One region of the Mesorhizobium sp. M0028 genome, then DNA from elsewhere that is predicted to be linked to it. Evidence: predicted binding sites of a transcription regulator. Region 1 holds the regulator's gene; each other region holds the start of a gene.

Region 1 (7,353 bases):
CTCTATACGCTGAGCGATGCCACCCGCGAGACCGAAGAGATGATCGCGCTCGAGACGCAAAAGCCCTATGTGGAGCTTGCGACCGCCTTCAGGTACCGCGACGACGCGAACTTCAAGGCCTGCGATGTCAAGCGCTATTACCAGCGCGTCGCCGAACTCAGGGCACGAACCGTGACACCGGCCAACATGAGCAACGCCATCATTCCGTTGCCGACGGCAAAGCCGGATTTTGGCATCGTCGCGGAAATTCCTGAATCCGGGATCCAAACCGCCGGTACCGCTCTCGCAGGGGAAAAAACGCTGGTTGCCGAGGTACCAGGGGCTGCCCAGCATCAGTCGGTCGAAAGAGCGATCGGCGCGCGGCCGGTGAGAGTGGTCGGGCCGGCCTTTTTCCCGGCGGACTGACCAAGGCAGGCGATGTCCCGAGACGGCGAACGGCTGGCCGGATAGCCGCTTCAAGGCCTACAGCCGCACGCATCGACCGACGGCCGGTTGGTTATTCGCAGACCATGCGGGCCCGTTTGCCGGGCTGGCTGACATTCCTGCAGGTGAGCGGCTTCGCCGGCTCCGATGACAGCATGGGCGGATTGGCGACCTTCCTTCGTGGCGCTGCAACGGAAGCTGCGCTCCGGCGCACCGCCGGCCTTTTCGGCGTTTGAGGCGCCACAGGAAAGACATCGGTCTCCAGCTGCGACTGTTCGGCTTGCGCCTGCGGAGAAGGCCGGTCCCAGAAACGGCGAACATCGAGCGGCTTGGGAATGATCACGGTGCCGTCATAGCTGCGCGCGCAGCCGGTTCCCAGAAGCAGCGCCAGGCACAGGAAGACAGGCAGAATCCGTCGAAACATCAGCAACACCCCTGCAAGCTTATAACGCTGCTTCGGCCCAACCGACAACCGGCGGAATAGTGCAGAGGGAGTAGGTAAGGTGAAGTAGAAATCGTCGCACTTCCAGTCGAAGGCCCCGCTCGAAAGATCGAGCGCCGGGTCGGGCGCGGATGGAGGTCCAGCGCGAGGCGAGTTAAAACCTTGCGATTCGTCACCGCTTCCAGCGTAAGGCCATGGTGCGATCGCACCATACCCAATGGCGCGCTCAGTCGCGACAATGGGATATTCGAAGTTCCGCTCCTCCAGTTACGGGCGGGAGCAGCGACCGCCGGCAAGAAACAGGGTCAGATTTACCCCAACGGACCTGTTTCGGCGATGGCGCGGCCATGACACGTTCTGGCTGCATGCAATGCGCTCCCGTCCGGCTTTTTTCTTCTCAAGGTCAGTGGCTGCTATCGTCGAGCGGACAAAGCCGGCCGGAATTCACGCAAGCTGCTGATTCCAGCGGCAAACCGCGGCCCATGCCGACAAAGCCCGCGGCCGTTCCTTCTTAACCCGGCTGGACGACGTTACCGGAGCGACATGAAACTGTCATGCGACTGTAATAATCGGGGGCTATTGGCCTCAGCGGGCGCCGGAGGAATGGCGCCGAGAGACCATATTCCGAACAGGAGCAGGCCACATGAGACATTTCATCCGCTCGGCGGCCGTTGCGATTGCAATGGCTGCGGCGACGACTACCCTCACCCTGTCCGCCGCGCTCGCCGCGGACATCTCCGGCGCCGGCGCCACCTTCCCCTACCCGATCTATGCGAAGTGGGCCGACACTTACAAGAAAGACACCGGCATTGGGCTTAACTATCAGTCGATCGGTTCCGGCGGCGGCATCAAGCAGATCAAAGCCAAGACCGTTACCTTCGGCGCTTCTGATGCGCCGCTGAAAGGCGAAGAGCTTGAATCGTCCGGATTGGCTCAGTTCCCGATGGTGATGGGCGGCATCGTTCCCGTCGTCAACCTCGAAGGCATCAAGCCGGGCGAGTTGGTTCTCGACGGCCCGACGCTGGCCGACATCTTCCTCGGCAAGATCACGAGCTGGGATGACGAGGCGATCAAGAAGCTCAATCCCGACGTCAAGCTGCCTTCGCAGGCGATCGCGGTCGTTCACCGTTCCGATGGGTCGGGCACGACGTTCAACTTCACATACTACCTCGGCGACGTCAGCGCGGACTGGAAAGAAAAGGTCGGCGTCGACAAGGCCGTGGAATGGCCCGTGGGCATCGGCGCCAAGGGCAATGAGGGCGTTGCCAACAACGTCTCCCAGACCGGCGGCGCGATCGGCTATGTCGAATACGCCTATGCCAAGCAGAACAAGCTCACCCACACCGATATGATCAACAAGGACGGCAAGAAGGTCGAACCCACCGCGGCGGCATTCTCGGCGGCAGCGGCCAATGCCGACTGGAGCTCGCAGCCGGGCTATGGCGTCATCCTCGCCAACGAGCCGGGCGCCGAGTCCTGGCCAATGACGGCGGCGACGTGGATCCTCCTGTACAAGAAGCCGGACGACGCGGCGACCACCGGCGAAGCGCTCAAATTCTTCGCCTGGGCATACGACAAGGGCGACGAGATGGCCGGCGAGCTGGACTACGTTCCGATGCCCGACAAGGTGGTCGAGAGCGTCAAGGCCATGTGGGCCAAGGAAGTCGTCGGCAGCGACGGCAAGCCGCTCTACTCGGCTATGTAATCTCCTCCAGGGAGGGCGTCGACGGCGCCCTCCCTGTTGCCTTCAATCGCGAGGACCCAATGACCATCGCTTCCGATGCCATGCTATCATCTGCAGCCCGGGCCAGGGAAGCTACGGTGCGGCGCTTCGCGCTCACAGACGCCATATTCCGCGGACTCACCCGCGCTTCCGCAATTCTTGTGCTGGTCATCCTCGGTGGTGTCGCAATCTCGCTGTTTGCCGGCTCATGGCAGGCCCTGTCGTCCTTCGGGTTCTCTTTCCTGACGACTGAAAGCTGGAATCCGGTAACGGAAAAATTTGGCGCGCTGGCGCCGATCTACGGCACGCTGGTCACGGCGGCCATCGCCATCCTGATCGCGGTTCCGATCGGCATCGGCATTGCCGTGTTTCTCACCGAACTCTGCCCGCGCCCGCTCAGGCGCCCGATCGGCATAGCGGTCGAGCTGTTGGCCGGCATTCCCTCGATCATCTACGGCATCTGGGGCCTGTTCGTGTTCGCGCCGTTCCTGCAGACGACGATACAGCCCTTCATCATCAACATCTTCCACGGCGTGCCGGGACTATCCAGCCTTTTCGCCGGCCCTCCTTACGGCATCGGCCTTCTGACCTCGGCGCTGATCCTCGCCATCATGGTGCTGCCCTTCATCACCTCGATCACCAAGGACGTCTTCGATACGGTGCCGGCGGTGCTGAAGGAATCGGCCTACGGCATCGGTTGCACGACCTGGGAAGTGACCCGGCGCGTGGTCATTCCCTATACCCGCATCGGTATCATGGGCGGCGTCATGCTTGGCCTCGGCCGCGCGCTCGGCGAAACCATGGCGGTGACCTTCGTCATCGGCAACGCCCACCGCATCAGCGCCTCCCTGTTCGCGCCGGGCACGACCATCTCGGCGACCATCGCCAATGAATTCACCGAGGCCGACGGCGATCTCTACACCTCTTCCCTGGTTTCGCTCGGCCTGATCCTGTTCGTCATCACTTTCCTGATCCTTGCCGCCGCCCGCTATATGCTGATGCGGATCGACGCCCGTACGGGAGCCTGACCGATGTCGACATCCTCATCGCTCCACAGCCGCCGCAAAGCCAGAAATTCGGTGATGATGGCGCTTTGCGTCGTCGCCGCCGGCATCGGGCTTGCCTGGCTGGCGCTCATTCTCGGTGCACTGGTCTATAAGGGCACAGCCGGGCTTTCGTTCGCGGTCTTCACCGAGATGACGCCACCGCCAGGCGAGGCCGGCGGCCTGCTCAATGCAATCGCGGGCAGCCTGCTGATGACGATCATCGCCGTTGTCGTCGGCACGCCGATCGGCGTGCTGGCGGGAACCTACATGGCCGAATATGGGCGTTTCTCGCGCATCACCACCGTCGTGCGCTTCATCAACGACATCCTGTTGTCGGCGCCGTCGATCATCATCGGCTTGTTCGTCTATGAGTTGATGGTGCGGCCAATGGGGCATTTCTCGGCCATAGCCGGCGCCGTTGCGCTTGCCATCCTGGTCATTCCGGTGGTCGTGCGCACCACTGAAGACATGCTCAACCTGGTGCCGAACGCGTTGCGTGAAGCCGGCGCCGCGATCGGCGCGCCGCGCTGGGTGGTGATCCGTTCGGTCGCCTACCGCGCCGCATTGTCCGGCATCGTCACCGGCATATTGCTGGCGATAGCACGCATTTCCGGCGAGACGGCGCCGCTGCTCTTCACCGCGCTCAACAACCAGTTCTGGAGCAGCAATATCAACGCGCCGATGGCCAGCCTGCCGGTGACCATCTTCCAGTTCGCTCTCAGCCCTTACGAGGAATGGCAGCAACTGGCGTGGAGCGGCGCACTCATAATCACCCTGACGGTTCTGGGCTTGAGCATCCTCGCCCGCAGCCTTACCGGACGCAGAGAGGACAGATGACACAGATGTTGTCCGCGGACATGACGATGACCGAGACGGTCGCCGAGAAGACGAAGATCGAGGTCAAGAACCTCAACTTCTACTACGGCCAGAGCAAGGCGTTGAAGGACATCACCTTGTCGCTGCCCGAGCGCAGCGTCACTGCCTTCATCGGCCCTTCGGGCTGCGGGAAATCGACGCTGCTGCGTGTGTTCAACCGCATCTACGAACTCTACCCGAAGCAGACAGCCGAGGGCCAGGTGCTGCTCGACGGCAAGAACATTCTCGACCGCTCGCAGGACCTCAATCTCCTGAGGACCAAGATCGGCATGGTGTTCCAGAAGCCGACGCCGTTCCCGATGTCGATCTACGAGAACATCGCCTTCGGCGTCAGGCTTTATGAGAATCTGGGCAAGTCCGAAATGGACGGCCGCGTCGAACAAGCGTTGAAGCGGGCCGCGCTGTGGGGCGAGGTCAAGGACAAGCTCAACGCCAGCGGCTTGAGCCTGTCAGGCGGCCAGCAGCAGCGGCTTTGTATTGCCCGCACCGTGGCGGTGAAGCCGGAAGTCATTCTGCTCGACGAGCCGGCTTCGGCACTCGACCCGCTGTCGACCGCCAAGATCGAGGAACTGATCGACGAATTGCAAGCCGACTACACGATCGTCATCGTCACCCACAACATGCAGCAGGCGGCGCGCGTATCGCGCCAGACCGCCTTCATGTATCTGGGTGAACTGGTAGAGTTCGACCGGACCGAGAAGATCTTCACGTCGCCCCGCGAGAAGCGCACGCAGGATTACATCACCGGCCGCTTCGGCTGAGCCGTTCCGATCACGCATATGAGGACAGGACCATGGGCGAACACACAGTCGCTTCTTTCGACGAGGATCTCGAGCAGATCAGCAAGCTGATCCGCGACATGGCCGACCTCGCCGGTTCGATGGTCGGCGGGGCGACCAAGGCCCTGTTGAATTCTGACAACGTGCTGGCGCAACGCGTCGTTTCCGACGATGCCATCATGGATGCGCGTCAACGCGAACTGGACGACCGCGCCATCACCCTGATCGCCAAGCGCCAGCCGATGGCCCACGATCTGCGCCATGTCGTCGGGGCGATCCGCATGGCCGGCGATCTCGAACGCATCGGCGACCTTGCCAAGAATATCGCCAAGCGTGTGAGTGCGGTCGGCCTTAGCGTCACACCGCGCGACCTATCGCATTCCATCGATGCGATGGCGCAGCTGGTGCTCATCCAGGTGCAGGGCGTCATCGAGGAGTATGCTGCAGGCGATGCGGCCGCGTTGGCCAAGCTACGCGCCGCCGACGAGCGCATCGACGTCAAATATACGTCGGTGTTCCGCGAACTGTTGACCTACATGATGGAAGACCCGCGCAACATCACCGCTTGCACGCATCTGCTGTTCTGCGCCAAGAATCTGGAGCGGATCGGCGACCATGTCACCAACATCGCCGAAAATGCGTATTATGTGCTGACCGGCGAGCAATTGCCGGTCAATCGTCCGAAGCAAGACGAAACGACAATGTCCGCACCGGCGACATGATGGGGGTGCCCAGCCGATGATCGCACCACGCATAATGGTGGTGGAGGACGAGGAGCCGTTGGGTGTGCTGCTCCGCTACAATCTCGAATCCGAAGGCTACCAGGTCGAGGTGGTGACACGCGGCGACGAAGCCGAGATCCGTTTGCAGGAGAATGTGCCCGATCTTCTGGTGCTCGACTGGATGATACCAGCGGTTTCCGGCATCGAGCTCTGCCGCCGGTTGCGGGTGCGCCCCGAAACCGAACGGCTGCCGATCATCATGCTGACCGCGCGCGGCGAGGAGAGCGACCGGGTACGCGGTCTTTCGACCGGCGCCGACGACTATCTGGTCAAACCGTTTTCGACACCGGAATTCATGGCCAGGGTCAAGGCGCTGCTGCGCCGCGCCAAGCCGGAAGTGCTGTCCAGCGTGCTGAAGGTCGGCGACATCGTGCTCGATCGCGAATCGCACAGGGTGTATCGCAAGAAGACCGAGATCCGGCTCGGGCCGACCGAATTCCGGTTGCTCGAATTCATGATGCGGCATCCGGGCCGCGTCTTCTCGCGCAGCCAGTTACTCGATAATGTCTGGGGCGAGACGATCTATATCGACGAACGCACCGTCGACGTGCATGTCGGGCGGCTGCGCAAAGCCGTCAACAACGGCCGCATGCCTGATGTCATCCGCACCATCCGCGGTGCCGGCTACGCGATCAGGGAAGATTGACCCGCCCAGTCAGGCTACGTTCTTTCTGACGCCGGGCCTCATTTGCGCGCCCGGCGCGAAAATCTGCTGGTCGACGAAGCTTAACGCCCGCATTGCACAGCCTTCGCGGATCAGCGGCAATTCGTTCGGCTCGGTATCGAAGGAGATCGAGCCCGAATGCTGGCCGCCGGCGGTCTGGGCGATGGCCTTCCGCAAGGCCGGCTCGATCAGATCAAAGGCGGCGGCACTGGCGCCGACCATTGCGACCGGTGCCGGATCGATCAGCGCGAACAGCGAGCCGAGACCGAAACCCAGCGCTTCGCCGGCCTTGCGGTAGGCTTCGCGTTCCGGCCCGTCCTTCTCGCGCGCCCGAACCGCCAGCGCGCGCATGTCGGCGTCGCTGACGTCGGCGACCGGTTGGCTGTCTTCGCTCATCTGCGTGGCGTTGCGCCAGATGGCGTAATTGCCGGCATAGGCCTCGATGCAGCCGCGCCGCCCGCAACGGCAGAGCGCGCCGCCCGGACGATGGATCATGTGGCCAAACTCGCCGCCCGAGGAATGCGTGCCGGTGAACAGCTCGCCCTTCAACACCAGCCCCATGCCGATGCCGTGCGAAAGCAGGATGGCGATGAAGTCGTCGCGATAGCGATCCGGATC
Region 2 (7,353 bases), 260 kb from region 1:
CGCGGCAAACAGGTCGAACACCTCGTTGACCACCTCGACGTGGCGAGCATCCGGCCGGTCGATCTTGTTGATGACGACGATCGGCTTCAGTCCGACCTTGAGCGCCTTGCCGACGACGAATTTGGTCTGCGGCATCGGCCCCTCGGCGGCGTCGACCAGCACGATGGCCGAATCCACCATCGACAGGATGCGCTCGACCTCACCGCCGAAGTCGGCGTGGCCGGGCGTGTCGACGATGTTGATGCGGGTGCCCTTCCAGTCGACCGAGGTCGCCTTGGCCAGGATGGTGATGCCGCGTTCCTTTTCGAGATCGTTCGAATCCATGGCGCGCTCGGCGACACGCTGGTTGTCGCGGAACGAGCCGGACTGTTTCAGGAGCTGATCGACGAGGGTGGTTTTTCCATGGTCGACGTGCGCGATGATCGCGATATTGCGGATTTTCATGTTTTGGTCTCGGGAGCGTTGCAGGCAGCAGGCCAAAAGGCGCTGCCTCTTTCGGTTGGGCGGCTCATACAGGGTTTTTCGCAATTGCGAAAGAGGAGGCGAGTCACCAAATAAAGTCACCAAATCTTAAATGTCTTGGTGTGAAGTGGAATTATTAACCAAGGCGGAACCTTTCATGGTCCGGGCAGTTCGAATTTCATGATCGACGCAGGCAGCAGACTCCGGCCGATTTTGGCATGTAGCGCACTCGCCGTCCTCCTCGCGGCAGGCGCGGCGCAGTCGGCCGCGTCGTTCAAGGAGACGCGGACTGCCCTGCCGTCCGACAAGCGGTCGGCGGAGCAGCTTTTTGCCGATGCTCCCGATGGCGTCGACCCGGTGGTGACCGGGCCAGTCAGCGCCGCCTTCAAGCAAAGGCAGCAAAATGCCGGATGCGACAGCGCCGTCTGGCCCAACATTCCCGTCGTCTGCTATCCCGATTGATACACGTCCTACCCTCGGGCTGGCCCGAGGATAATGGTGCAGTCGCTCACGCCGACCGCACCGGATCGAGCGTGACCTTGTAGAGTTCGCTGTCGTCGCGATCCATCAGCCGCACCGTCAGCTGCTCTGTAGCGCCATCGATATCGACAAGTCCGAAGAACTGCAGGCCGGCCGACGGCGGCAGGTTCTGACCCTGCTCGGCAGTCGGTGCCTTGATGAACTTCAGCTCCGGGCCGAAGGTCATGTCGAAACCATTCGGTCCGAACGTGCCTGAATGGATCGGACCCGAAACGAATTCCCAGAACGGATTGAAGTCCTGGAACTGCGCCTTGTCCGGATTGTAGTAATGCGCGGCCGTGTAATGCACGTCTGCGGTGAGCCAAACGGTATTGCTGATGCCCGCGTTCTTTATATAGCGAAGAAGGTCGGCAATTTCCAGCTCGCGCCCCTTGGCCGTGCCATTGTCGCCATTGCTGACTGCCTCGGCCCCGACCTTCTTGGTACCGTCATTCCAGACCACGAGGCCGAGCGGCATATCGGCGGCGATGATTTTCCACGTCGCGTTGGAATTTGCCAGCTCACGCTTCAACCACTTGATCTGCTGTTCGCCGAGGATGCGCGATTCAGGCGTCATCGTCTCCTGCATATCCGGACCGTTGGGGCCGCGGTAGGAACGCATGTCGAGGAAGAACACGTCGAGCAGCGGACCATAAGCGATTTTGCGGTAGACGCGGCCCGGCTCCGACGGTTCGTAGCGGATCGTCGTCATCTCGTGGAAGGCGCGCGCCGCACGTGCTGCCAGCACATGGATTGATTTTTCTGTGTAGCGGTCGTCGGCGCTCAGGTCCTTCGAGTCCGACCAGTTGTTAAGCACCTCATGGTCGTCCCACTGATAGAAAGTCGGGCAGATGGCACTGAGCGCAAGAACGTTCTTGTCCATCATGTTGTATTTCCACTGCGCCCGGTATTCGTCCAGCGTCTCGGCAACCTTGCGCTTTTCGTTGATCAGCACTGTGTTTTTCCACTTGCCGCCATTGGGCAGGTCGACTTCGTCCTTCATCGCACCATCGGCATAAATCGTATCGCCCGAATGCAGGAAGAAGTCGGGCGTGTGCTTGGCGATCGTGGCGTAGGTCTTCATGCCGGTCTCGTCTATGCCCCAGCCTTGGCCGGCGGTGTCGCCCGACCAGGCAAAGCGGATGTCACGCTTCGAGGCAGGTGCCGTGCGGAAGCGGCCGACGATCGGCTCGGAAACGGCGTTGATGTCGGCAAGATCGGCCGCGACCATGCGGTAGAAAATATCCTGGTCGGAGGCGAGATCGGTGAGCAGCCGCTTCACCGTATAGTCGCTGGCCGGCGAGGTATCGAGCGGCGCCAGGCGGACGGCATTGGCGAAACTTTCCGTCGACGACACTTCGAACATGACGCGCGACGGCCGGTCCGTGCGCGTCCAGACCATGCCGCTGGTCGCGTCGACGTCGCCGGACTGGATGCCATGGGTGAAGGCCGGGCGCTGATTGGCGCGCGAGTAATAGGGAAGGGCGAGACCCGAGGCGCCGACCAGGCCAACGGCGCTGGCCGACGTGACGAAAGCGCGCCGCGTCATTGAAATCTTGTTCATGGCTGTCTCCTGGATGGCGTTGAACGTCGCCGCCAAGCTCCAGCTTCAATGTTTCAGGCACATTTCGAAACGATGAAGGTTTTCTGACATCAACAAGCGGGAAGGCTGGACCGCTCGGCGGCGAAGCTGCTGATCTCCCCCCTTGCGGGTCCCTTGCGGGGGAGATGGCCGGCAGGCCAGAGGGGGGCGCTGTCCCGCCGACGTACAAATCAGAAAGAAATCAGACGGAGCAGCGGAGTTTGGGCAGAACATTGCGTAAAGTCGGAGGCTGGCGAACCTTCGCGCCCCCTCTGCCCTGCCGGGCATCTCCCCCGCGAGGGGGAGATCGGCAATTTGGCCGACGGCATCTCTCCTGCAACGAGAAGCTATGCCGCCTGCGGTTCAGGATCGAACGCCGGGCGGCTGGTGTTGATCAGCAGCGAGATGCAGGCGGCGGCTATTGCCGTCATGCCGGCGATCAGGAAGGCAAGCTCGTAATTGCCCTGCAACTCACGCATAGTGCCACCGAAAAAGGCCGCTGTCGCTGCGCCGACTTGATGGCCGGCGACGATCCAGCCGAAGACGATCGGCCCGCTGCGGTCGCCGAACGCCTCGTTGGAAAGCCGCAGCGTCGGCGGCACTGTGGCGATCCAGTCCAGTCCGTAAAATACGGCGAAGATGATCAGGCTGGTCGCGGAGAAGCCGGAATAGGGCAGATAGATCAGCGACAGGCCGCGAATGCCGTAATAGATGCCGAGCAGCTTGCGCGGGTCGAAACGGTCGGTGAGCCAGCCCGACAGCGTCGTGCCAATAAGATCGAAGATACCCATCATCGAGAGCAGGCCCGCGGCCTGCACTTCGCCGATGCCCATATCGCCGCAAAAGGCGATCAGGTGCGTGCCGACCAACCCGTTGGTGGTGAAGCCGCAAACGAAGAAGGTGGCGAACAGGTACCAGAACACACGCGTACCGGCGGCGCGGCGCAACGTGCTCAGCGTATGCGCGAGGAAATTGCCTTGCGCGGCCGGCGGCGCGGGCGGCACATCGTCGAGCTCGGCGCCATAGCGGACCATGCCGATCGCGGCCGGACGCTCCGGTACCAGCATATAAACCAGCGGCACCAAGGCGGCGGTGGCCACGGCAATGGCAATGGCGACCGGCTTCCAGCCGCCGGACTGGGCGAGCGAGGCGAGCAGCGGCAGGAAGACCAGCAGCCCGGTGGCGCTGGACGCCGACATCAGTCCCATCACAAGGCCGCGATTGGTCTTGAACCAGCGGTTGACGATGGTCGCGCCGAGCACGGTGGCGACAGCGCCCGAACTGATGCCGGAAAACACGCCCCAGGTGAGGAGCAGATGCCACGGCTTGGTCATTAGCAGGCTGAGCGCGGTCGATCCCGACATCAAAAGCAGCGCGGCAAGCAAGGTGCGGCGCAGCCCGATCCGCTCCATCAGCGCCGCGGCAAACGGCCCGGTCAGGCCATAGAGGAAGATGCCGGTGGCCGCCGCCAGCGAGACGACGTCGCGCCGCCAGCCGAAACTATTCTCCAGCGGCAGCATCATGACTGCCGGCGCCGAACGCAGGCCCGCGGCGATCAGCAGGCAGAGGAAGATGACGGCGACCACGACGAAAGCGTAGCGCTGGCCAAACGGGCGGGATTGAGCTATCATGTTACTGACCGGTACGTTTCAGATGCGCGGAACATACGTACCGACCGGTAACATTGTCAACCAGGCATCGGCAAACCAGACATGAAAAGCATTGAACCAACGATCAAGGAGAATGGCGCACCGCTGCCTCGCGCCGCCGAACGGATCCTCCAGGTGGCGCGCGACCTGTTCTACCGGCAAGGCATCAGGGCGATCGGTGTCGACGAGATCGTACGGCGTGCCGGCGTCACCAAGCCAAGCCTCTACCGCAGCTTTCCGTCCAAGGATGAGTTGGCTGCATCCTATCTTCGGCACTATGACCTCGAATTCTGGGAGCGCTTCGACGAGGCGGTGAATGCCCATCCCGGCGATCCGCGCGCGCAGATCGTCGCCTTCCTGACGCGTGTCGGCAAGCGCACGCAAAGGCCCGACTATCGCGGCTGTGGCATGACCAATGCCGCGGTCGAATATCCCGAACACGGCCATCCGGCCCGCGTCGTGAGCGAGGCCAACAAGCAGGAATTGCGCCGGCGCTTGCGCACCATGGCGGCGGCGATGGGTGCCGGCGACGCCGACACGCTGGGTGACGGGCTGCTGCTCCTGATCGAGGGCGCCTATATCAGCGGTCAGTTGTTCGGTGCCGGCGGACCGGCGCAGTCGGTGGCCCGCAACGCCGACCTTCTGATCGAAGCAAGCTTGAGGAAATAGCGTTCCGTTTACCAGGTCACTGTGAGCAGCCTGACTTCGTCTAGGCTGCTGCTGAATTTGACGGTACGCTGCGGCAGCCCGAACGGAGTTGTCCGCCATGCGCGCTCTTTTGATCCCGCTTGCCCTCGCCGGTTTCTGCCAGGCGGCCCGGGCTGGCGACATATCCAGCGTCTATACCGATCTCGTCTGGGAGAAGGACTGCGTGACTTATGCCCAGGCGGAGGAAGGCGACGGCGACTGGGCCGACCTGGCCTGTTCGGGCTATGGCGGCTACCCGGTGATGGTTTCCTACGACGATGCGCGGGAATCGCTGTTCTACGGGTTTCCACCTGGCGACATGACCACGGTCTGGGAAAGCTTTTCCGGCCTCAACTCGGCTGGACCCAAAGTCGAGTGGCGTATCGAAACCAAGGGCGATATGGCCGTTCCTTTCGCAGTCATCCATCGTCGCTCGATCAGCGATAGCGAGGGCGAGAACAAGTCGACGGAAGTGCTGATCGTCGCCAAGGTTGCCCAGCCTGGCGCCTACGAAGGCTGCACGATCGCTCTTGTGCTCGCCACTGGCAATCCCGCCGCCAACGATCAGGCGCGCAAGCTTGCCGACGAGAAGGCACGCACCTTCGCCTGCGGCAAGGACAAGCGTGTGGTGATCGGCAACACGCCCGATTTCGGCCGCGTCGACAACTGACGATTTGCGCCCGTTAATTACTTGCGCTTGGCCCGCTCGATTGCCTCGACGATCATCTTCTTGGCATAGGCGGCATCGTACCAGCCCTCGATCTTGACCCATTTGCCGGGTTCGAGATCCTTGTAGTGCTCGAAAAAGTGCTGCACCTGCTGGCGGGTGATATCAGGCAGCTGCGTGTATTCGTGAACGTCCTCATAGCGCAAGGTCAGCTTGGGCGAAGGTACTGCGATGACCTTCTCGTCCTGGCCGGCATTGTCCTCCATCACCAGCACGCCGATCGGCCGCACATTGATGACGCAGCCCGGCACCAGCGCGCGTGTGTTGCAGACCAGCACGTCGATCGGGTCGCCGTCGCCCGACAGCGTGTGCGGTACGAAACCGTAATTGCCGGGATAGCGCATCGACGTGTGCAGGAAGCGGTCGACGAACAGCGTGCCGGCCTCCTTGTCCATCTCGTACTTGATCGGCTCACCGCCGATCGGCACCTCGATAATGACGTTGACGTCCTCGGGCGGGTTCTTTCCGCTGGCAATCGCTTCGATACGCATCGCTTTATCCCTCTCTCGATTGAAGATCGATAGCGGGCGACGGCGAATGGTGCAATGCGGCGAATGGTACTGGGGGATCGTCCGAACCGAAACCGGTCGGATCATGCGCTGGCCGTCATTCCCAGACGAAAGCGACCTTCTTCAGCGCCTTCTGCTCGAATATCTCGACGCCCTCGGCCACATCGCGACCGCCGGCGCCGGCATAGAAGGCAAGTGCGTTCTGATTGTCTTCCAGCGCCCACACCACCATGCCCTTCAAGCCATGGTCGGCCAGCCGTGCCCGTGCCGCCGAGAACAGCCGGCTGCCGAGCCCGATGCCTTGATATTCCGGCCGCAGGTAAAGCTCGTAGATCTCGCCCTGCTGCCTGAGTTCGCGGGCACGGTTCTTGCCGATCGTCGCGTAGCCGGCAATTTTGCCGCCGATTTCGACGACCAGGACGGTGGCGGCGCGGCGAATGGCATTCGCCCACCAGTCGGCACCGCGGCGGTTGATCATCGATGTCAGAGTGCGGTGTGGGATGATGCCCGAATAGGCGCCGCGCCAGGCCTCGAGATGCACGTCGGCAATGGCGGCTGCATCGCGCGGCTCGGCTTTCCTGATGTCGATGCTCAGCGTATTCATGATTGGTTAACCATAAACCCGCGGCGCCCGATTGCAAGAGTCCGGTCAGCCACTGCGATGCTTTCGCACAGCCGAACGGTGCGTCCTTGAGACGCTGCAAAACCGCCTTTAGCGAGATCAAATCTCGACCAGATGGTCGTCCAGTTCGTTGCTGTCGCCGGTCGACACCGGAAAATGCTCGGCCAGTACCGCACCGACCGCTTCGACCGCCCTGACGAAGCCGTCGGCAAGCCGATCGTCGCCGGCATGCGCCGTAAGGTCGCGGACGACACCGTCCCAGACATGCTGGCCGACACGAGAATCGATGCCGCTGTCGGCGACCACTTCAGCATAGCGCTCGGCGATCGAGACGAACACCAGCACGCCGGTGCGCGCCGCGGTGCGGTGGACGTTGCGGGCGAGGAACTGCTTCATCGCATTGGCGTGGGCGGCCTGGTAGCGCAGCCGCCTCGGCACCAAATGGATGCGCAATGCGGGCAATGCCCACAACAGGATGAGCACACTGGCAAGCGCCAGAAGCTCGGCTATGACGAAATGCGGCAAGCGGATCGACAGCCACCAGGCTTCCAGCCCGTAACCGACGGCGAGGCTGACGACGAGCATGCCGAGCATCG
Region 3 (7,353 bases), on a different contig from region 1:
TGTGGCCACAAGGGAGGAACCGGGTATGGCTGGCAAGAAGATATTGATGCTCGTTGGCGAGTTCAGCGAGGAATACGAGATTTTCGTCTTTGAACAGGCCATGCATGCGGTGGGCCATACGGTCCATGTCGTTTGCCCCGACAAGAAGGTCGGCGACATCCTGAAGACCTCGTTGCACGACTTCGAAGGCCACCAGACCTATACGGAAAAGCTCGGCCACGACTACATCCTCAACAAGACGTTTTCCGAGGTCAACCCGGCCGAATACGACGCCGTCTACGCGGCGGGCGGGCGCGGGCCGGAATATATCCGCATCGACAAGCGCGTGCAGGCGCTGGTGCGGCATTTCCATGAGGCCGGCAAGCCGATCTTCACCATCTGCCACGGCGTGCAGATCCTGATCGCGGTCGACGGCGTGGTGCGCGGCAGGGAAGTCGCGGCGCTGCAATATTGCGAGCCGGAAGTCACGCTGGCCGGGGGCATCTATATCGATGTTGCGCCGACGGGTGCCCATGTCGACGGCAATCTGGTGTCGGCCAAGGGCTGGCCGGGCCTTGCCGCCTTCATGCGCGAATGTCTGAAAGTGCTGGGCACCGAGATTCGCCAGGGAGAGATCCTGATGCGCGACCAACGCCAGGCGGCTTAAGCTCGGAATTTGGAGCCGCCGCGCCCCTAATGCATGTCGCGCAAAAGTGTGCAGCGGTTTTGCGATAACGGCATGCATAAACAAGAACTTAAAGCGCGTCGCATGAGGCCGGTCGAGCGCGACGCGCTTTAGGTGCGGCGGTGCGTCTACACGGCCATCCGCGCTTCGCGGAACGAGACCAGCTTGCTGCGGCTCTCGTCCCATAGCGCCAGCTTGACGCAGCGCAGGCTGTCGAGAAGCGTGACGCGGCCGATCTCACGCAACTCCGGATAGTCCCTCAGCACTTCCGGAAGCCGGTAACACGGCACTTTGGCCGAGAGGTGGTGCACATGGTGGACGCCGATATTGCCGGTGATCCAGTTCAGAACCGGCGGCAGGTCGTAATAGGACGAGCCGTGCAGGGCAGCGTGCTGGAATTCCCACTCGGAGTCCTTTGTCCACTCCGTTTCCTCGAACTGATGCTGGACGTAGAACAGCCAGATGCCGGCCGATCCGGCGAGAATGACGATCGGCAGATGCACGACCAGGAACGCGCCGGGGCCGACGAACCAGATGAGCAGAGCGGCGATGACGGCGATGGCGAGGTTGGTGGACATCGACGACACCCAAGGGGTGAGGCCGCCCCGCATCATGCCCAAGGGCAGTCTCTGCTCGAAAATGAAAATCCATATCGGGCCAAGGCCGAACATCACCAGCGGATGGCGATAGAGGCGATAGGCGAGCCGGCCCCGCCACGACAGTTGCCGGTATTCGGCGACGGTCAGTGTCTTGATGTCGCCGGTGCCGCGCTCGTCGAGATTGCCGGCGCTGGCGTGATGGGTTGCGTGGGCGCGGCGCCAGCAATCGTAGGGCGTCAGCGTCAGCACGCCAAGGACGCGGCCGATCCAGTCGTCGGCATAGCGATTGGCAAAGAAGGAGCCGTGACCGCAATCGTGCTGGATCATAAAGATCCGCACCAGAAAGCCGGCGGCCGGAAGGATGAGGACCAGACCCCACCAATGGCCATAGGCATAGGCGGCCGAGGACAGCGCCCATAACGTGGCGAAAGGGATGAGGGTGATGGCGAGTTCGACAGCGCTGCGACGTCTGTCGGGCTTTTTATAGCGCGACAGGATTTTCAACCAGGCGCGCTTGCTGTTTGCCACAGCTTCGGGGGAAATCATGTTCATCATGAAACATAGGCGGAGCAGGGCGCTGCCGCAAGACGGAGATCACGCAAAGTTACTGCGCGTAAACGTCGCGCGATGGCAACCGGCCACAATTGCCGGTCGCGTCCCTGGCAACGGCGCGCTACCGACGGCGCCCGCCTGCGACCACCTTGGCTTCCACGCCGTCCAGGCGGTCGAGCAATTCCTTCAGACGGTCGGGAATATCGGACTCGGTGCGGAAGGCCGGCAAGGTGCGCAGAAAGCGCTTGGTCGCTTCGGTGCCGAGCTGGCGCCGGATATCGGCGGCGAGCCCGTTGCGTTTTTCGCCGTTCCTGCGGGGCATCATCTCAAAATCCTGTGTCGGCTTCGAAACTCTTCCAAGGGAGGAATGGTTCCCGCATTGTAGTAGCCTGGCAAGCAAAGCCGGCGGTTACGGTAAAGTTTGAATTAAATCGAAAGGTTTGCGCCGTCCGCCATCGAGCCGCAACAGCGGCTGCAGTATCGCTTGCCCCTTGATTTTTGGCCGCTAAACCTCGATATCGGGCGCAAATCCACACCATTTGAAAATGACGGGAAACGGCGATGAGCGACCAGGCAAAAGACGAACGCGCGCCCGATGAAGCCGAGAAGACCGAGGCTGCCGCGGAGCCAAGGGAAGGCGGCGTCGACGGCGACTATGAAGCGCTTGTGCGGCTACTGAAGGAAAACGAAGAGCTGAAGGATCGCGCGCTGCGCGTGGCGGCCGACATGGAGAATTTGCGCCGCCGCACCGCCCGAGACGTCCACGATGCGCGCGCCTATGCGGTCGCCAATTTTGCCCGCGACATGCTGTCGGTATCAGACAATCTGCGCCGTGCGCTGGATGCCATCCCGGAGGAGGCCAAGGCGTCGGGTGATGCCGGCTTCAAGGCGCTGATCGACGGCGTCGAGATCACCGAGCGCGCCATGCTGTCGGCGCTGGAGCGCCACGGCGTGAAGAAGCTCGAGCCCGAGGGGGAGAAATTCGATCCGAATTTCCACCAGGCGATGTTCGAGGTGCCCAATCCCGACGTGCCGGCCAACACGGTCGTCCAGGTCGTGCAGCCCGGCTATTCGATCGGCGAGCGCGTGCTGCGGCCGGCCATGGTCGGCGTCGCCAAGGGCGGCCCCAAGCATGTGGCAAGCGAAGCGCCGGTGGAGCCGGGGCCGGTGAACGAGCAGGCTGAGAAGGATGCGTGAACTGGGAGTAGGGCTCCGTTAGCCAGCAACCGCCATCAAAGCGTGAGGGATGATCGACCGCCCCCAACCTATCCGATTTCAGGGCGATCAAACAGTTCGCCGTGCAGGCTTTCCTGCCCTCAGCTCAGCAGTTCACAGCCATAGCGGCGGACCACGTCGGGGAATGTCTCCATGTCCGGCATTCCTTCGCCGTCCGGAGGAATGCGCCTGTCGGCGGTGGGCACACTGGTCGCCCTCAGAAGTTCCTCGAAACCGCCAGGCGTGAAGAAGAACAGCATCCGGGCCGGCCCACGCTTGACCGTATAGCGGTGCGGCACATCGCGTGGCCCAAAGAGAAACGAACCGGGTCCAGCCATAATCGCCTTACCGCCGATCTCGAACTCGATCTCGCCTTCCATCACCAGGAATGACTCGTCCTCGCGATGGTGCACATGCAGCGGCGCCTCACCTTCGCTCTCGAGCACTTCGATCAGCGTGAACTGGCCCGCGGTCTGGACCGCTGTCGCCTTGATCACCGCTAGCGAGCCAAGCCACCAGCGCGCCTCTCCTTCCAAGGCGTGACTGCAAAAGGCGTGGGGAGTGCTCCTGCCAGCTTCGCCGCCAGCCACGGCCGCCACAGAATGGTAGCCGACCTTGATCGAGGCGGAATTCACCATCGAGCAATAGTTTTTGATGCCGGGCAGGGAGGACCAGACCTCGCCAGCCGCCTTGGCGCTGTCCATGTCCGCCCATTCGAATATCTCCGTCCAGCCGCCTGCGGATTTGAGCAGGCGACGGTTGAGGAAACCCCTGAGCTTTCGCACCTCGTCATTCACTTCATCCCTAGTCTGCAGGAACATCTGCTCGGTGAATCCGGGCTTCAATGCAAATTCAGTGATTTCAACGACATTCGTGTCCATGACTTCCTCCCTTTGCCATCTGACCTTTGTTTCGCCTCCCGCATTCTGTTCGCTCAAGACGTGCTCGTCCGGCCTCTGCCTTTGAGCCAGCAGAGCGCCATTGTCGTTGCCGTTTCGACGGCGAGGTCCACCGTCATACCGCGTATCCGCATGGCGTTGAACGTCGGAAAGTCGAATAGAAAGCTGATTGCCTGCACGACATCATCGCCCGGACCGTCGTGCGCCAGTGCCTCACGCACGAATCCGGCCACCATGTGTCGCAGGTATTCCTCCCATTCCCGCATGGCCGGAAGCTCGCGCTCGCGCAGGTCGCTTTCGAGATGCCGTCCGCCACGTTGGTAGAAGGCGAACAGCTCGTTGGCGACCCGGCGTAGCCGTTCTTCAGGATCGGTCGCGTCGCCGATTATCTCCCTCACTGCTTCGGGCGACGGAGGACGCAGGCGCTCCATCAGCAATTCGCCGCACGCCGGCACCAGGTCATCCAGAGTAGGAAAATGCTTGTAGACGGTGCCAACGGCGACATCGGCTTCCGTAGCGATATCCTTCCAAGTCGTGCCAAAGATGCCGTTCTGGGTGTGCAGCTTGATTGTCGCGTCGAGAATGCGCTGCCTCGTCTTGGCGAAGGCGGCAGTCCGGGAAGCCATGCTGTAGCGGCGAGGGGACATAGACGTCCACCCAAATAATTGAATGAACAATTCAATCATTTAATTTATCTGGAGTCAATCCAGATTCGCAGGAGCCACTCGCTATTCCCCACTCGGTATTTCATTATTCCCTCCATGAACCCGATCGAGCTTCTCGACTATGCCGGCGTCGCCGTCTTCGCGGCGACCGGTGCGCTGGCCGCCTCGCGCAAACAGCTCGACATTATCGGTTACCTGTTTCTGGCTAGCGTTGCCGGCATCGGGGGCGGAACGTTTCGCGACGTCATCCTCAACGTGCCCGTGTTCTGGGTGGGAAACCGCGACTATGTGCTAATCTGTGCGGCGGTGGCGGTCGTCGTCTTCTTCAGCGCACATCGTTTCGAGTCGCGCTACAAATTGCTGCTCTGGCTCGACGCCATAGGTCTTGCCGCATTTTCGGTGATTGGCGCGGCCAAGGGGCTGACGATCACCGGGTCACCTGCAGTTTCGATCGTCACCGGCATGCTCACCGCAACCCTTGGGGGCATTCTGCGCGATCTGTTGACAGGCGAGCCTTCGGTGCTCCTGAGACCGGAAATCTACGTTACCGCAGCGCTTGCCGGCGCCGGCCTCTACACACTTGGCGATTTCGCCGGACTGCCGCCGCTTGCGTCGGGCCTGGCAGGTTTCATGGCGGCTTTCTGCGTACGCGGCGGCGCGCTGAAATTCGGCTGGGCCTTTCCGTCCTACAAAAGCAAGCCTGGCCGGCGTCCGGAAGATATTCCCTGATTTAAGGTGTCAGGCTGCAAACCGCTGCGCTTCCCCGCCATAATAATTGACGTAGCGGGCACCGATCTCCTTGACCGGCATCACCACGAACACGTCGACCGTCGAGAATTCACGGTCGATGACGCAACCGTCGCCGATGCGCGCGCCGACGCGCAGATAGCCCTTGACCAGCGGCGGCATCGCGGCGATCGCCGCCTTGGTGTTAACGGCTTCGATCGGCATCAGATCCATCGAACAATAGCGCCCGGCGACGGCACGCACGTCCCACGATGAATTCGTCCGGCAGTGGTGGGCAAGATAGGTCAGCGCCTCTGCATGTGCCGCCGGCACGGTGCCGTGGAACGACGCGCAGCCGGTCATCACGCCAATGCCGTAATGATTGATATAGGCCCAGATGCCTTGCCACAGCGCCTCGATGGTGCGCTTGGAGCGGTATTCCGGCAGAACGCAGGAGCGGCCGAGCTCGAGGAAGCGCTGGCCGGGATGTCGCGCGATCAGCTTGGTCAACTCGAATTCGCCTTCGGAATAGAAGCCGCCCGCCGCCGCGGCAATCTCCTGCCGCAGCAGGCGGTAGGTGCCGACGATGCGGCGATGCTCGGGACCGGAAAGCGAAGTATCGAAGACCAGCAGATGGTCGCAGAGGGGATCGAAGCGGTCGGCATCGCGGCGGTCCTGCATCTGGAACAGGTCCTTCCTGGCACCAAGCTCGTCGTAGAACACCCGGTAGCGCACTTCCTGCGCGGCGGCGATCTCGGCCTCGTTGCGGGCGAGCCGCACTTCGAGATTGCCGATGCGGCCGAGCGATGCGCCTTTTATGACGGCATCGGCGTTCCGGCCGACGAGCAAAGGCCCGCTGGCGTTCGGCCGAGCATCACATTCCGGCATGACTGTATGCACGAGTGATTCTCCTTCGAGCCATCCCTCTTGGCACGGGGATACGGTGTAGGTGCAACAGGATTGTGACAGTACCGTGATACGGCTCTGCGGGCAATACTTCGTCGGCTGGGTAATCTATCGACCGTCTATGTTGTGCCTCAAGCGGCCACTTGCCCTTCAACCGCATGAACCAGGGCATCAGGGTCGAGCGGCTTGGTGACGAAGCCGCTCGCACCGTGGGCGAGCACGGCGTGGCGGGTCTTTTCCTGGCTGTCGGCCGACAGCACCATGATCGGCACCGGCGGAACCGCGGTCTCCTCCTCATGGCGGCGGATGGCGGCGATGGCGTCCAGCCCGTCCATGACAGGCATATGCAGGTCCATCAGCACCACGTCGTAGCGGTGCTTATGGCCGGTGCTGATGACCGCCTCGACCGCGGCCTTGCCGTTGCCGACCACTTTCACCCGATGCCCGGCCTTCAGGAGGGTGGCGCGGGCCAGCATGGCGTTGATGTCGTTGTCCTCGGCGATCAGCACCGACAGGCCCTGCTGGCGGCCGCCAATGGCGTGCCCAGCCTGCGCGCCGCGCTTTTGCGGTTGCGGCTCGGCGATGACCGGTGCGTGGCTGGTCAAAAGCACGCGCAGCAATGTCTCGCCGCGCACCGGCCTCGCCAGGAAGGTGGCGTAACCGTTGGCACGGAACTCGCCAAGCATGCCGCGGTCGGTCGGCGCGATCAGCGTCACCGCCTCGCAATCGACAAATCCGCTCTGGCGCAGGCGCCTGAGCAGCCTGCCGTCGCTTTGCTCCATGGCAGCATCGACCAGAAGCACGTTGCAGCCCTCGGCGAAAGGGGCGGCCTGGGCGGCGGCGGCGGCCAGATCGACCGTTCCGCCATTGGCGCGAATGGTGCGGGCGATGGCTTCGGCCTCGACCAGGTTCTTCGACACGATTACCGCATGCCGGCCCAACAGCGCGTTCTGGCGGATCTGCAGCGCCTCGACGGCGGAAATAGCGGGAATCTCGAAGACGAATTCGGATCCCTGGCCAAGCCGGCTCGACACCGAGATAGTGCCGCCCATCGCCGTCACCAGGCGCTTGGAAATCGCGAGACCGAGGCCGGCACCACCATGCGTACGGGTCGAGGTGCCGTCAGC

The links. The regulator PhoB, encoded in region 1, activates phosphate uptake and scavenging genes when phosphate is short. The targets are predictions, from matches to a motif close to TGTCATNNANCTGTCAT.
Region 2: the regulator PhoB is predicted to act here: its motif matches at 2,618-2,634, upstream of NKJ93_RS06165 (alkaline phosphatase D family protein).
Region 3: the regulator PhoB is predicted to act here: its motif matches at 6,272-6,288, upstream of olsB (l-ornithine N(alpha)-acyltransferase).

Annotation. Positions count from the first base shown of each region.
Region 1 is NZ_JAMYVG010000002.1:485,550-492,902, forward strand. Features, by position in the region: gene NKJ93_RS07450 (DUF2865 domain-containing protein) at 1-405, shown strand, start outside; gene NKJ93_RS07455 (hypothetical protein) at 497-847, opposite strand; gene pstS (phosphate ABC transporter substrate-binding protein PstS) at 1,509-2,570, shown strand; gene pstC (phosphate ABC transporter permease subunit PstC) at 2,630-3,616, shown strand; gene pstA (phosphate ABC transporter permease PstA) at 3,620-4,471, shown strand; gene pstB (phosphate ABC transporter ATP-binding protein PstB) at 4,468-5,271, shown strand; gene phoU (phosphate signaling complex protein PhoU) at 5,304-6,011, shown strand; gene phoB (phosphate regulon transcriptional regulator PhoB) at 6,028-6,717, shown strand; gene NKJ93_RS07490 (ROK family protein) at 6,727-7,353, opposite strand, start outside.
Region 2 is NZ_JAMYVG010000002.1:226,883-234,235, reverse strand. Features, by position in the region: gene typA (translational GTPase TypA) at 1-444, opposite strand, end outside; gene NKJ93_RS06170 (hypothetical protein) at 643-924, shown strand; gene NKJ93_RS06165 (alkaline phosphatase D family protein) at 971-2,545, opposite strand; gene NKJ93_RS06160 (MFS transporter) at 2,911-4,194, opposite strand; gene NKJ93_RS06155 (TetR/AcrR family transcriptional regulator) at 4,276-4,881, shown strand; gene NKJ93_RS06150 (hypothetical protein) at 4,979-5,569, shown strand; gene ppa (inorganic diphosphatase) at 5,587-6,117, opposite strand; gene NKJ93_RS06140 (GNAT family N-acetyltransferase) at 6,233-6,739, opposite strand; gene NKJ93_RS06135 (TPM domain-containing protein) at 6,857-7,353, opposite strand, start outside.
Region 3 is NZ_JAMYVG010000025.1:52,907-60,259, reverse strand. Features, by position in the region: gene NKJ93_RS29490 (DJ-1/PfpI family protein) at 26-646, shown strand; gene NKJ93_RS29485 (fatty acid desaturase) at 793-1,815, opposite strand; gene NKJ93_RS29480 (hypothetical protein) at 1,937-2,140, opposite strand; gene grpE (nucleotide exchange factor GrpE) at 2,377-3,012, shown strand; gene NKJ93_RS29470 (quercetin 2,3-dioxygenase) at 3,132-3,911, opposite strand; gene NKJ93_RS29465 (TetR/AcrR family transcriptional regulator) at 3,965-4,615, opposite strand; gene NKJ93_RS29460 (trimeric intracellular cation channel family protein) at 4,691-5,323, shown strand; gene olsB (l-ornithine N(alpha)-acyltransferase) at 5,333-6,208, opposite strand; gene NKJ93_RS29450 (hybrid sensor histidine kinase/response regulator) at 6,358-7,353, opposite strand, start outside.